Regions from separate parts of the Streptomyces sp. NPDC127108 genome, predicted to be linked through region 3. Evidence: riboswitches for the same ligand, from Rfam matches in the RefSeq annotation. Region 3 holds a riboswitch; each other region holds the start of a gene.
The links. Region 3 has a riboswitch for cobalamin ahead of ACFVHO_RS09235 (CbtB-domain containing protein). Riboswitches for the same ligand answer to the same signal wherever they lie in the genome.
Positions count from the first base shown of each region.

Region 1: it holds a riboswitch for cobalamin, as region 3 does, so the genes downstream of both, ACFVHO_RS35160 (cobalamin biosynthesis protein) here and ACFVHO_RS09235 (CbtB-domain containing protein) in region 3, are expected to answer to the same signal.
Region 2: it holds a riboswitch for cobalamin, as region 3 does, so the genes downstream of both, cobN (cobaltochelatase subunit CobN) here and ACFVHO_RS09235 (CbtB-domain containing protein) in region 3, are expected to answer to the same signal.

Region 1 covers NZ_JBHXTE010000057.1:4,158-7,424, forward strand. Annotated here, with positions in the region: gene ACFVHO_RS35155 (cobyric acid synthase) at 1-1,108, opposite strand, end outside; gene ACFVHO_RS35160 (cobalamin biosynthesis protein) at 1,105-2,097, opposite strand; cobalamin riboswitch at 2,220-2,359, opposite strand; gene ACFVHO_RS35165 (DUF397 domain-containing protein) at 2,479-2,796, shown strand; gene ACFVHO_RS35170 (hypothetical protein) at 3,054-3,267, opposite strand, start outside.
Region 2 covers NZ_JBHXTE010000015.1:38,285-41,551, forward strand. Annotated here, with positions in the region: gene cobN (cobaltochelatase subunit CobN) at 1-1,479, opposite strand, end outside; cobalamin riboswitch at 1,547-1,688, opposite strand; gene ACFVHO_RS14700 (precorrin-3B synthase) at 1,752-3,062, shown strand; gene ACFVHO_RS14705 (precorrin-8X methylmutase) at 3,126-3,267, shown strand, end outside.
Region 3 covers NZ_JBHXTE010000008.1:179,497-182,763, reverse strand. Annotated here, with positions in the region: gene ACFVHO_RS09245 (class F sortase) at 1-344, shown strand, start outside; gene ACFVHO_RS09240 (CbtA family protein) at 348-1,109, opposite strand; gene ACFVHO_RS09235 (CbtB-domain containing protein) at 1,301-1,531, opposite strand; cobalamin riboswitch at 1,562-1,712, opposite strand; gene ACFVHO_RS09230 (ANTAR domain-containing protein) at 2,062-2,838, opposite strand; gene ACFVHO_RS09225 (glycoside hydrolase family 6 protein) at 3,002-3,267, shown strand, end outside.

The sequences.
Region 1 (3,267 bases), on a different contig from region 3:
CGGGCAGCAGTCCGAGCCCGTCCACGGTCCCGGCCCGCGACTCGACGTCGTCCTCGATCCGCTCCCCGAGCGCCTGGAAGCCGCCGCAGATCCCGAGGACGGGCCGCCCCTCGGCGGCCCGCCGCGCGAGCGCCTCCGCGAGCCCTCGCTCGCGCAGCCACTGAAGGGCGCGCACGGTGCCGCGCGTGCCCGGTACGACGACGAGGTCCGCGTCGACGAGTTCCTCGGCCCGGTCCACGAACCGCACCACGACGCCGGGTTCGGCGGCGAGCGCGTCCACGTCGGTGAAGTTGGACATCAGCGGCACCGCGCACACGGCGACGCGCAGCACGTCCTCGCCGACGGGCGCCGCCACGAAGGACTCCCGCACCGCTCCGCGCAGCGAGACGCGCAGCCCGTCCTCCTCGTCGATGCCGAGCCCGTGCCGGAACGGCAGCACGCCGAAGGTGTTCCGCCCGGTGAGGTCGCGCAGCATGTCGAGCCCGGGTTCGAGCAGCGACACGTCCCCGCGGAACTTGTTGACGAGGAAGCCCGCGACGAGCGCCTGGTCCTCGGGAGCGAGCAGGGCGACGGTCCCGAAGAACGAGGCGAACACACCCCCGCGGTCGATGTCCCCGACCACCACGACGGGGAAGCGGGCAGCACGGGCGATCCCCATGTTCACGATGTCGGTGCGCCGGAGGTTGATCTCGGCGGGACTCCCCGCCCCTTCGCAGATCACGGCGTCATACGTGCCCCGAAGCTGCTCCAGGCATCCCACGACGGTGTCGAGCAGCGCCTCTTGGCGACCCCCGTGATAGCCCCGGGCACTCATCTCGCCCACCGGCTTGCCCATGAGCACGACCTGACTCGACCGGTCGCTCCCCGGCTTGAGCAGCACGGGATTCATCAGCGCACTGGGCTCCACCCGCGCGGCCTGCGCCTGCATGGCCTGCGCCCGCCCGATCTCGGCTCCTTCACGCGTGACGAACGAGTTCAGCGACATGTTCTGCGCCTTGAACGGCGCGACGGACACGCCCTTGCGCGCCAACCACCGACAGATCCCAGCGGTGACGACACTCTTCCCAGCGTCAGAAGTGGTCCCGGCAACCAACAGCCCACCGCTCATGCCCCACCCCCGAGCCGCTGTGCCTGCCATTGCTTTTGCCCTTTGCGCTGTGTCGTACGTGCACCCCGTGCAAGGTCGACAGCCACCGCAACACCCAGGGCAAGCCACCCCACCCGCCGGGACAACTTCACGGCCCGCTCGATGTCCCCCACGGCAACTGCCCGCCCCCCACCGTTGAGGACAGGTCGATGCTCAACGCGCCCCGCGTAGGCCAGCGTGCCCCCGAGCCGCACCCCCAACGCCCCCGCGAACGAGGCCTCGACGACCCCCGCGTTGGGGCTGGGATGCTTCGACGCATCGGCACGCCAGGCCCGCACCGCCCCCCGGGGGGACCCTCCGGCGACGACGGCGAGCGCGGCGGTGAGCCGAGCCCCGGGCCACCCGGCGACATCGTCGAGCCGCGCGGAAGCCCACCCGTACCGGAGATGGCGCGGGGACCTGTGCCCGACCATCGCGTCGAGCGTGTTGACGGCCCGGAACCCGAGCAGCCCCGGCACACCCCCCACGGCCCCCCACACCAACGCCCCCACGACGGCGTCGGACGTGTTCTCGGCGACGGACTCCACGACGGCACGGGCGATCCCGTCGGCGTCCAGCGCCTCGGGATCACGCCCGCACAGATGAGGCAACCGCTCCCGGGCGACGTCCACGTCCCCCGCGGCGAGCGCGCCCCCGATGGCGCGGGCCTCCCGCCCCAGCGAGGTCCCGCCGACGACGGCCCAGGTCGCGGCGGCGGTCAGCCCGACGGAAGCGGCACGCGAGCGGCGTACGGCGAAGGAGGCGAGCACACCGGCGCCGACGGCGCCTCCGGCGCACACCAGGGTGTGCAGCGCGCCCCACCCGCGGTGGTCACGCCACAGCACCCGCTCGACGGCCCCCGCCGCACGCCCGAACGCGGCGACCGGATGCCCCCGGCGAGGATCGCCGAGCAGCAGGTCACCGAGGAGTCCGGCGGCGGCGCCGTACGCGAAGTCGCGATCGGCACACATGGGGGTCAGCCCGCCGACACGCGGCGGAGGGCTCTCGGCCGCGACGGGGCCCCGGGCGGAGCAGGGGACGGCAACGGGCGGCCGCGCATGGCGATATGTCCTCACTCAGGGTTTCCGCGCCCTGGTTCGACGAGACCGGCGGCGAGAGTTCCTGGCTCCCGGGGATCGTCGGATCACCCGGTGACAGTGGCGGGACCGCGCCGGATTCGCACCGGCTTCCTCTCCTGCCGCCGTAAATGGCTCCGGCAGTCCACCATGGCCCGCGACGCCCGTCAACTCGCTGTTGACCTGCGACGGGAGTGTGTGCGGAGGTCCACATGGACCTGCGCCCAGGGCCGGTTTACGGCTAGGCGGGCGCAACCACTCTCCGTAAGCTTGAACATGACAGCAGGAGAGCGACGCGGAACGCGAACCCGGCAGGGCGCGGTCGACTGCCGCCGGGCCCCGGCACCGTCCGACTCTCGTGACGGCAGCGGGCAAGGGGGCGGTGTGGCCGACGAGTACTTACCGGCAGTGCAGTGGTTCACGAGCAGTTACAGCTCTCAGGCGGGCGGCGAATGTGTGGAAGTCGCCCACCCGAACGACGAGGTGTGGGTCCGTGACTCGAATCACCGCGATGAAGGGCACATGAACGTGACGCCGACGGCGTGGCGCGCGTTTGTCAGGGGGGTGGCCTCGGGGAGAGTCGGGGGGAAGTGAGCTGTCCCAGCGTGCGCACGAAAGGCTGGAGACCATGGGGGTTGAGAGCAGGCAGCTGCCGCTGAGCAGGCATACCGCAGGGCCCGCCCGGCGCCTCGTCTTCGTGCTGTACTGCGCGCTCAGCGGTGTCGTCGCGGTCGTCACGGGCGCTCTCGCCTCCCTTCTTGTGGAGGGGCTCCAGCTCCGGCTCGTGGTCTGGCTGGCCACGGCCGCGGTCGTGGCGGCGGGGGCCGGGGCCGTGTGGGGACTCACGCCGCTCATCCCGCGCCGGCACGCGGAGCGGGACCGCCTGCGGACGCTCCGTCAGCCGGAGGGCCGGCGCCGGTCGTAGCGGCCGATTCCGGACGGCGGCCGCGGCGCAGACTCCGTACGAGCCAGCCCACCGCGGCAGTCAGCAGCCCGCAGCCGCCCGTCAGGGCGACGACGAAGTGCCAGGGGTTGATGTCGTGGTGCGCGACGACGCCCTGGGCG
Region 2 (3,267 bases), on a different contig from region 3:
CGAGGGCGGCAGATCGGGGTCGTGGTAGATCGCGATCGGGTTCTCGCCGAAGCCCCGCGGCGGCTGGATGAGGATGAGCAGGTTCCCGCGGCGCAGGGCGGCCAGGACGATGTCGCCCTCCGGGTTGCGGGAGCGATCGACGAACATCTCGCCGGGCGCGGCACCCCAGTGCTCCTCGACGGACGCGCGGAGCTCGGCGGGAAGCGTGGCGTACCAGCGGCGGTAGTCGGCCGCCGGGATCCGGACCGGGTTCCGGGCCAGCTGCTCCTCGGTGAGCCACTCCTGGTCGTGGCCGCCCGCCTCGATCAGGGCGCGGATCAGTTCGTCGCCGTCACCGGACACGAGGCCGGGCACCTCCTCGGTGCCGAAGTCGTAGCCCTCGCCCTGGAGTCGGCGCAGCAGCGCCACGGCGCTGGCGGGGGTGTCGAGGCCGACCGCGTTGCCGATCCGGGAGTGCTTCGTCGGATACGCGGACAGGACCAGCGCGATCCGCTTGTCGGCGGCCGGGATGTGGCGCAGCCGCGCGTGCCGTACGGCGACGCCCGCCACGCGCGCCGCGCGCTCGTCGTCGGCGACGTAGGCGGGAAGTCCGTCCTCGTCGATCTCCTTGAACGAGAACGGCACGGTGATCAGACGGCCGTCGAACTCGGGGACCGCGATCTGGCTGGCGGCGTCCAGCGGGGAGACGCCCTCGTCGTTGCCTTCCCAGTCGGTGCGCGAGCTGGTGAGGCAGAGGGCCTGGAGGATGGGTACGTCGAGGCCGCTGAGGGCTCCGGCGTCCCAGGACTCGTCGTCGCCGCCCGCCGAGGCCTCGGCGGGCCGCGTGCCGCCTGCCGCGAGGACCGTGGTCACGATGGCGTCGGCGGCGCCCAGCGCGTCGACGAGTTCGGGTTCGGGGGTGCGCAGCGAGGCGACGTACAGCGGCAGCGGGCGGGCGCCCGCGTCCTCGATCGCGCGGCACAGGGACTCGATGAACGCGGTGTTGCCGCTCATGTGGTGGGCGCGGTAGTAGAGCACCGCGACGGTCGGTCCCTCGACCTGACGGCCGGTACGCTCCAGCGGTCCCCAGGACGGTGCGGGAGCGGGCGGTTCGAAGCCGTGGCCGGTGAGCAGGACGGTGTCGGAGAGGAACCTGGCCAGTTGCTCCAGGTTGCCGGGGCCGCCGTGCGCCAGATAGGCGTGGGCCTCGGCGGCGATGCCGATGGGGACGGTCGACGCTGCCATCAGCTGGGCGTCGGGGGCCTGTTCGCCGGTGAGGACGACGACGGGGCGCCCGGTCGCGAGGACTTGGTCGAGGCCGTCCTGCCAGGCGCGCACACCGCCGAGGAGACGCACGACGACCAGGTCGGCGCCGTCGAGGAGTTGCGGAAGGTCCTGCAGCGGAAGCCGGGAGGGGTTCGCGTAGCGGTAGGCGACCGGCCCGCTTGCGGCACGGGCGCTGAGCAGGTCGGTGTCGGACGTCGACAGGAGCACGATCATGCGGCGTCGGGCCTTCCTCGGGGTGTCCACGCCCCGGGTGGTGTCGCAGTGGGTCTCCCCTGCTCGAACGAGGCCGAGGGTGCGGGGAAGGGAGTTCCTGACTCGCCCTGCCGGTACGACCGGGCTCACAGTGGCGGGACCGCGCCGGAATCACACCGGGCTTCCTCCCCTTGTCGCCGTCTTTGGCGACCACGGGCCGTACGGCCCGTCGGTAGGCATAGTAAGGGGCACCTGGCTGCCAGGGGCCTACGGACCTGTGGTGACGGGTCGCTATGCTCGCCGCCATGCTCCCATCGGCCATCCCGCCCCCAGTCCCGGGGGACGCGTCTGCCCGGGACCGCGGTGATGCCTGCCCCGGAACGCTGCGGCTGCACCGGGCGGACGACGGGGCACTGGCACGTGTCCGGGTACCCGGCGGTGTGCTCACCGTGGCGCAGGCGGACGCCCTCCAGGAGGCGGCCGGGCGGCTGGGGGACGGTGAGCTGCATCTCACTTCGCGCGGCAACGTCCAGCTCCGCGGCCTTGGTCCGGACTGCGGGGGCGAACTGGCCCGGCTCCTTGGCGATTCCGGGCTGTTGCCCTCGGCACGTCACGAGCGGGCCCGGAACATCGTGGCCTCCCCTCTGTCCGGGCTCGACGGCCGGGGGGAGAGGGACATCCGTGGCTGGCTGCTCGCCCTGGACCGACTGCTGTGCGACAGCGACGCGGCCGCCGGGCTGTCCGGCCGGTTCCTGTTCGCGCTCGACGACGGCCGCGGCGACGTGGACGCGCTCGGCGCCGACGTGACCCTGCTGGCACGCGGCGACGATCACGCGCTCCTGCGGATCGGTGCCGCAAAGGGCGCGGTTCTGATCCCTGGCGCGCAAGCGCCACAAGCCGCCCTGAGCGCCGCCGAGACCTTCCTGGAGGAGGCAGCCGACTCGGGCGCCTGGCGGGTGGCGGACCTGCCCGGCGACGCCGACTCCCTCCTCGGCACGGTCGTCGGACGCCTGCGGCAGGCCGGGCTCGACACCACCGTGACCGCGGGCCCGGCCCGCCCACAGGGCTCGGGCGCTCCCGCCCTCGGCGTGGTGTCCGGCCCGCCGGACGAGGCCGCGCTGTCCGTCGGGCTGCCCTTGGGACGCGTCAGCACGGCACAGTGGCAGACCCTGACGGCCACCGCTCGCCACCAGGGAAGCGGCGAGCTGCGGCTGACCCCGTGGCGCGGGGTCGTCGTCCCCGGAGTCGGGCAACGGCAGGCCGCGGACCTCCTGGACGCGCTGTGCGCCGTCGGCCTGATCGGCGGCCCCTACTCGCCCTGGACCGGCGTGGGAGCCTGTATCGGCCGGCCCGGCTGTGGGCGGTCGCTGGCCGATGTGCGGGCCGAGGCGACGGCCGCGTTGGGTGCCGTGGGGGCGCTGCCCGTGTACTGGTCCGGGTGCGAGCGCCGGTGCGGGCACCCCCGCGGTGAGTGGGTCGACGTGGTCGCCACTCCCGACGGGCACCGGATCTCCCTCACGCGGGACGGGGAACGCCACGGCCCGGTGGACGTCCCGGGTGGCTCCCGCGCACTGGCCGCCGCGGTGGCCACGGCCCGCCGCTGACACCGTATGAACGACATCGCGACACCTGACTGTTCCATGCCCTATCAAGAGAGCGAACGCACCGTGCACGAGTACGAGAAGGACGGACCGGCGATCTACCGCCAGTCCTTCGCCACGATCCGCGCGGAGGCGGACCTGGCGGACCTGCCCGCCGACGTGAGTCAGGTCGCGGTCCGGATGATCCACGCCTGCGGCATGGTCGACC
Region 3 (3,267 bases):
GGTACGGGGGCGGGGTGCGCCCCGGCGCGCGCGGCACGTCCCTGTTCGTCGGGCACGTCGACACCGAGTCCAAGCCCGCCGTGTTCTACCACCTCAGCACCCTGCGCCCCGGCGAGAAGGTGCGTGTGACCAGGGACGACGGTTCGGTCGCCGAGTTCACGGTGGACGACGTGCAGGTCCTCGGCCGCGACGACTTCAGCGCGCGCACGGCCTACGGCCCCCGTGAGGAGGGCCGGGCCGAACTGCGCCTGATCACCTGCGGCGGCACCTTCGACCGCGCGAGCCGCACCTACTCGGCCAACGTGGTCGTGTCCGCCTACCTCACCGGGGCCGCGAGGCCGTAGCCGCTAGCTCACCGGCGCCGCCGAGCCGTAGCCCGCCGCACCGGCCGTGACCGGCTCCTTCGTCCGCAGGGCGCGCAGCCCGAGGCCGCCGAAGACACCCGCGAACACCGCCCACAGCAGCACGTGCGACGCCAGGGACAGCATCCGGAAGTCCCACAGCAGGGTCGCGCTGACCGGGACCGGATCGGGGTTGTCGGGCAGCGCCCACAGGAGCGCGAGGACCGCCACCGCCGTCACGGCGGCCGCGGACTGCCGCACCGGTACGGGGCGCGCGGCGAGGCGTACGTACACCTGCCACACCAGGAACATGCCGAGCACGCCGAGGACGACCGCGCCCAGCCACATCTCCTGCCGGTCGCCCACCGTGCCCGCGTCGCCGACCCCGGGCGGGGCCGCCGGATAGCGCAGCGCGGGGAACAGCGAGACGGCGCAGAACGCGGCCGCGCAGAACGCGAGGGCGCGCGGCCACGGGTTGGCGCGCGGATCACGCCGGTGCACGAGCGCGTACGCGACGGCGAACAGCACGCCGATCGCGATCCCCGCCACGACGAGGGCGATCACCAGGCCCGCGTGCTGGGTGGAGCGCGAGAACAGCTCCTCGTGGTGCTGCACGGCGCCGCCCGCGGGTTCGTGCTCGTGCGAACGGGCCTCCTCGGCGCGGATCGCCTTGTCCATCAGGGGTTCGGCGAGCAGCAGCGAGAACAGGCCCGCGGCGAGCCCGCCGAGCGCTCCCGCGACCATCCCGCGACCGAGCAGCGGCAGCACGGGAGAGCCACCGGTCCGGGCGCGGGCAGGAGTGTCGGGGGCCTTGGGGACCGCGGAGGCCGCGGAGGTTTCAGCGGTTTCAGGCGACTTGGGGGATTCGCCGGAGGGATCTGATGGGTCGGGGGAAGTACTGGGAGCGGTTGGGGAGTTCGGGGACTTCGGGGACGTCGGCATGGTGCGTGCGGCCCCGATCAGTGGCAGGGAGCACCGAAGAGGTGCCGGCCGTCGTGAGCGAACTCGTGCAGGTAGTCGCCGGTCGCCGAGATCAGCGAGCCGTTGTCCATGAAGACGGCGTACAGGGCGATCAGCGCGATGATCGCGGCGGCCGCCGCGATGAGCCAGTCGCGGGTCTCGATCGTCGCGGACTGTATCGCCGCGGTGTCCGAGTGTGCCGGGCCGTGGGCAGGCGTAGCGGTGGACATACGTGTTCTCCTTCTGGGGTTTCCACGCCCCATGGCAGGAGGACGACGGGTCAGTTCCTGACTTCCGCGCGCGGGTGAGCGGTGACTCGCGCGGGGTAACAGTGGCGGGACCGTCCCGGAGTCGCACCGGGTTCCTGGCAACCGTCGCCTCGATGTATGGACTTGTCGCCCGGAGAGTCCCAGGTGGTCATGGACACTGTCAACCAGTCCTCGCGCCCCTGACGTGCGGACCCATGCGCACGGCGCGCACCCCGGCGCGCGGCCGACGCGAACACAACCTGGCCCGGCCAACGACCCGCTCCCCCCGGAGTCGTCGACCGGGCTGGTCCTCGACCGCGCGCGCTCGAGCTGCGGGAGAAACCCGGCGCCGGCACGGGAGGCCTTGGATGGTCCCAGCGATTCAGATGGTCCCAACGTTGTGGAACAGGCAACTCCGGCCGGGGGCTTGGGCCGTAGGACTGACTCTAGAACGGATGACGGCCGTGGCCTAGAGGCCTTTTGGCGCCAAGTGGACAGGGCGATCGGGAGGGTTACGAGTCCTCGCCGAGCAACGTCGCGTCGTCCAGGGCGCCTTCGATCACCATGCCCGCGACCACGTCCATCACCAGGCGCTCCCGGCGCGCGTGCCGCCGCAGCGCCTCGAAGGCCACGTCCAGACCGGTCCGCCAGCGCTCGGCGAGTATCCCCTTGGCCTGCTCGATGCGGATGCGGCTGGTCAGGGCGGACTGCAGCTGCCGGGACAGGTCGCGGTACGCGGCGTACGCGCGGTGGTTGTGCAACCCGACCCCGGCGGCGTCGGCGAGCGCTTGCGCGAGCGCCAACGCGCCGTCTTCTTCGCCCTCTTGCGGACGGCTGGGGGATCGGCTCCCGTCCGGCGCCCGCGCCACGAAGACATTGAGCGCGCCGAGCACCCCCTTGCGGGTCCGCAGCGGCACCGCGAACGTGGCGAACACGCCCCGCGCGCGGGCCCGCTCCGTGAAGCCGGGCCAGCGCGTGAGCGCGTCGGCCGAGGCGAGCCGGACGGGTGCCACGGGGCGGCCGGTGCTGTAGACCTCCAGGCAGGGGCCGTCCGCCGCCTGGGCTTCGAGGAGGTCCTTGGCCAGCTCACCGCCCTTGTCGCTGACCGCGACGTGGAGGGCGCCGTGGGCGTCGGCGTACATCACGCCGGCGGCGAGGGCGCCGAGGAGTTCGGCACAGTGCTGGCAGACGCGCCGAAGGTGGCGTTCCGCGTCGAAGTCGTCGGCGGCGGTGTCGGCAGCCTCCACCAGGGCCTGTGCCATCCTGCGCGCAGAGGTGCGGTCCAGCATGACCCTGCCCTTTCTGTCCCGCCCCCCACGGCCCCTCGCCTACCCCGCTTCGGCGGGCTGTAACAGGTCTCCTACAGGTGTGTCGCCGGGGTGGCCGGACCTCGTGAGCCGCACGCAGTTATGTCAGGATTGAGCACCGGACTGTGCACCCGAGGGGGAGTGGATGTACCGCAAAATCACAGGTCGCGGGCGGGGCTACGCGGCCAGGGGGGTGTCGGTGACGGTGGCGCTCGCGGGGGCCGCGCTGCTGCTTTCCGGGTGCTCGTCGGACGGCGACGGCAAGGACGAGGAGGGCTCCGGCAACGGCGTCAGCCAACAGCCCAAGGGCAAGGACCCGTTCTGGGTCAACCCCGAGGGGAACGCCGCCAAGCAGGTCGCCGCGTACGACAAGGACGGCAAGAAGGACGACGCCGAGCAGATCCGCAAGAT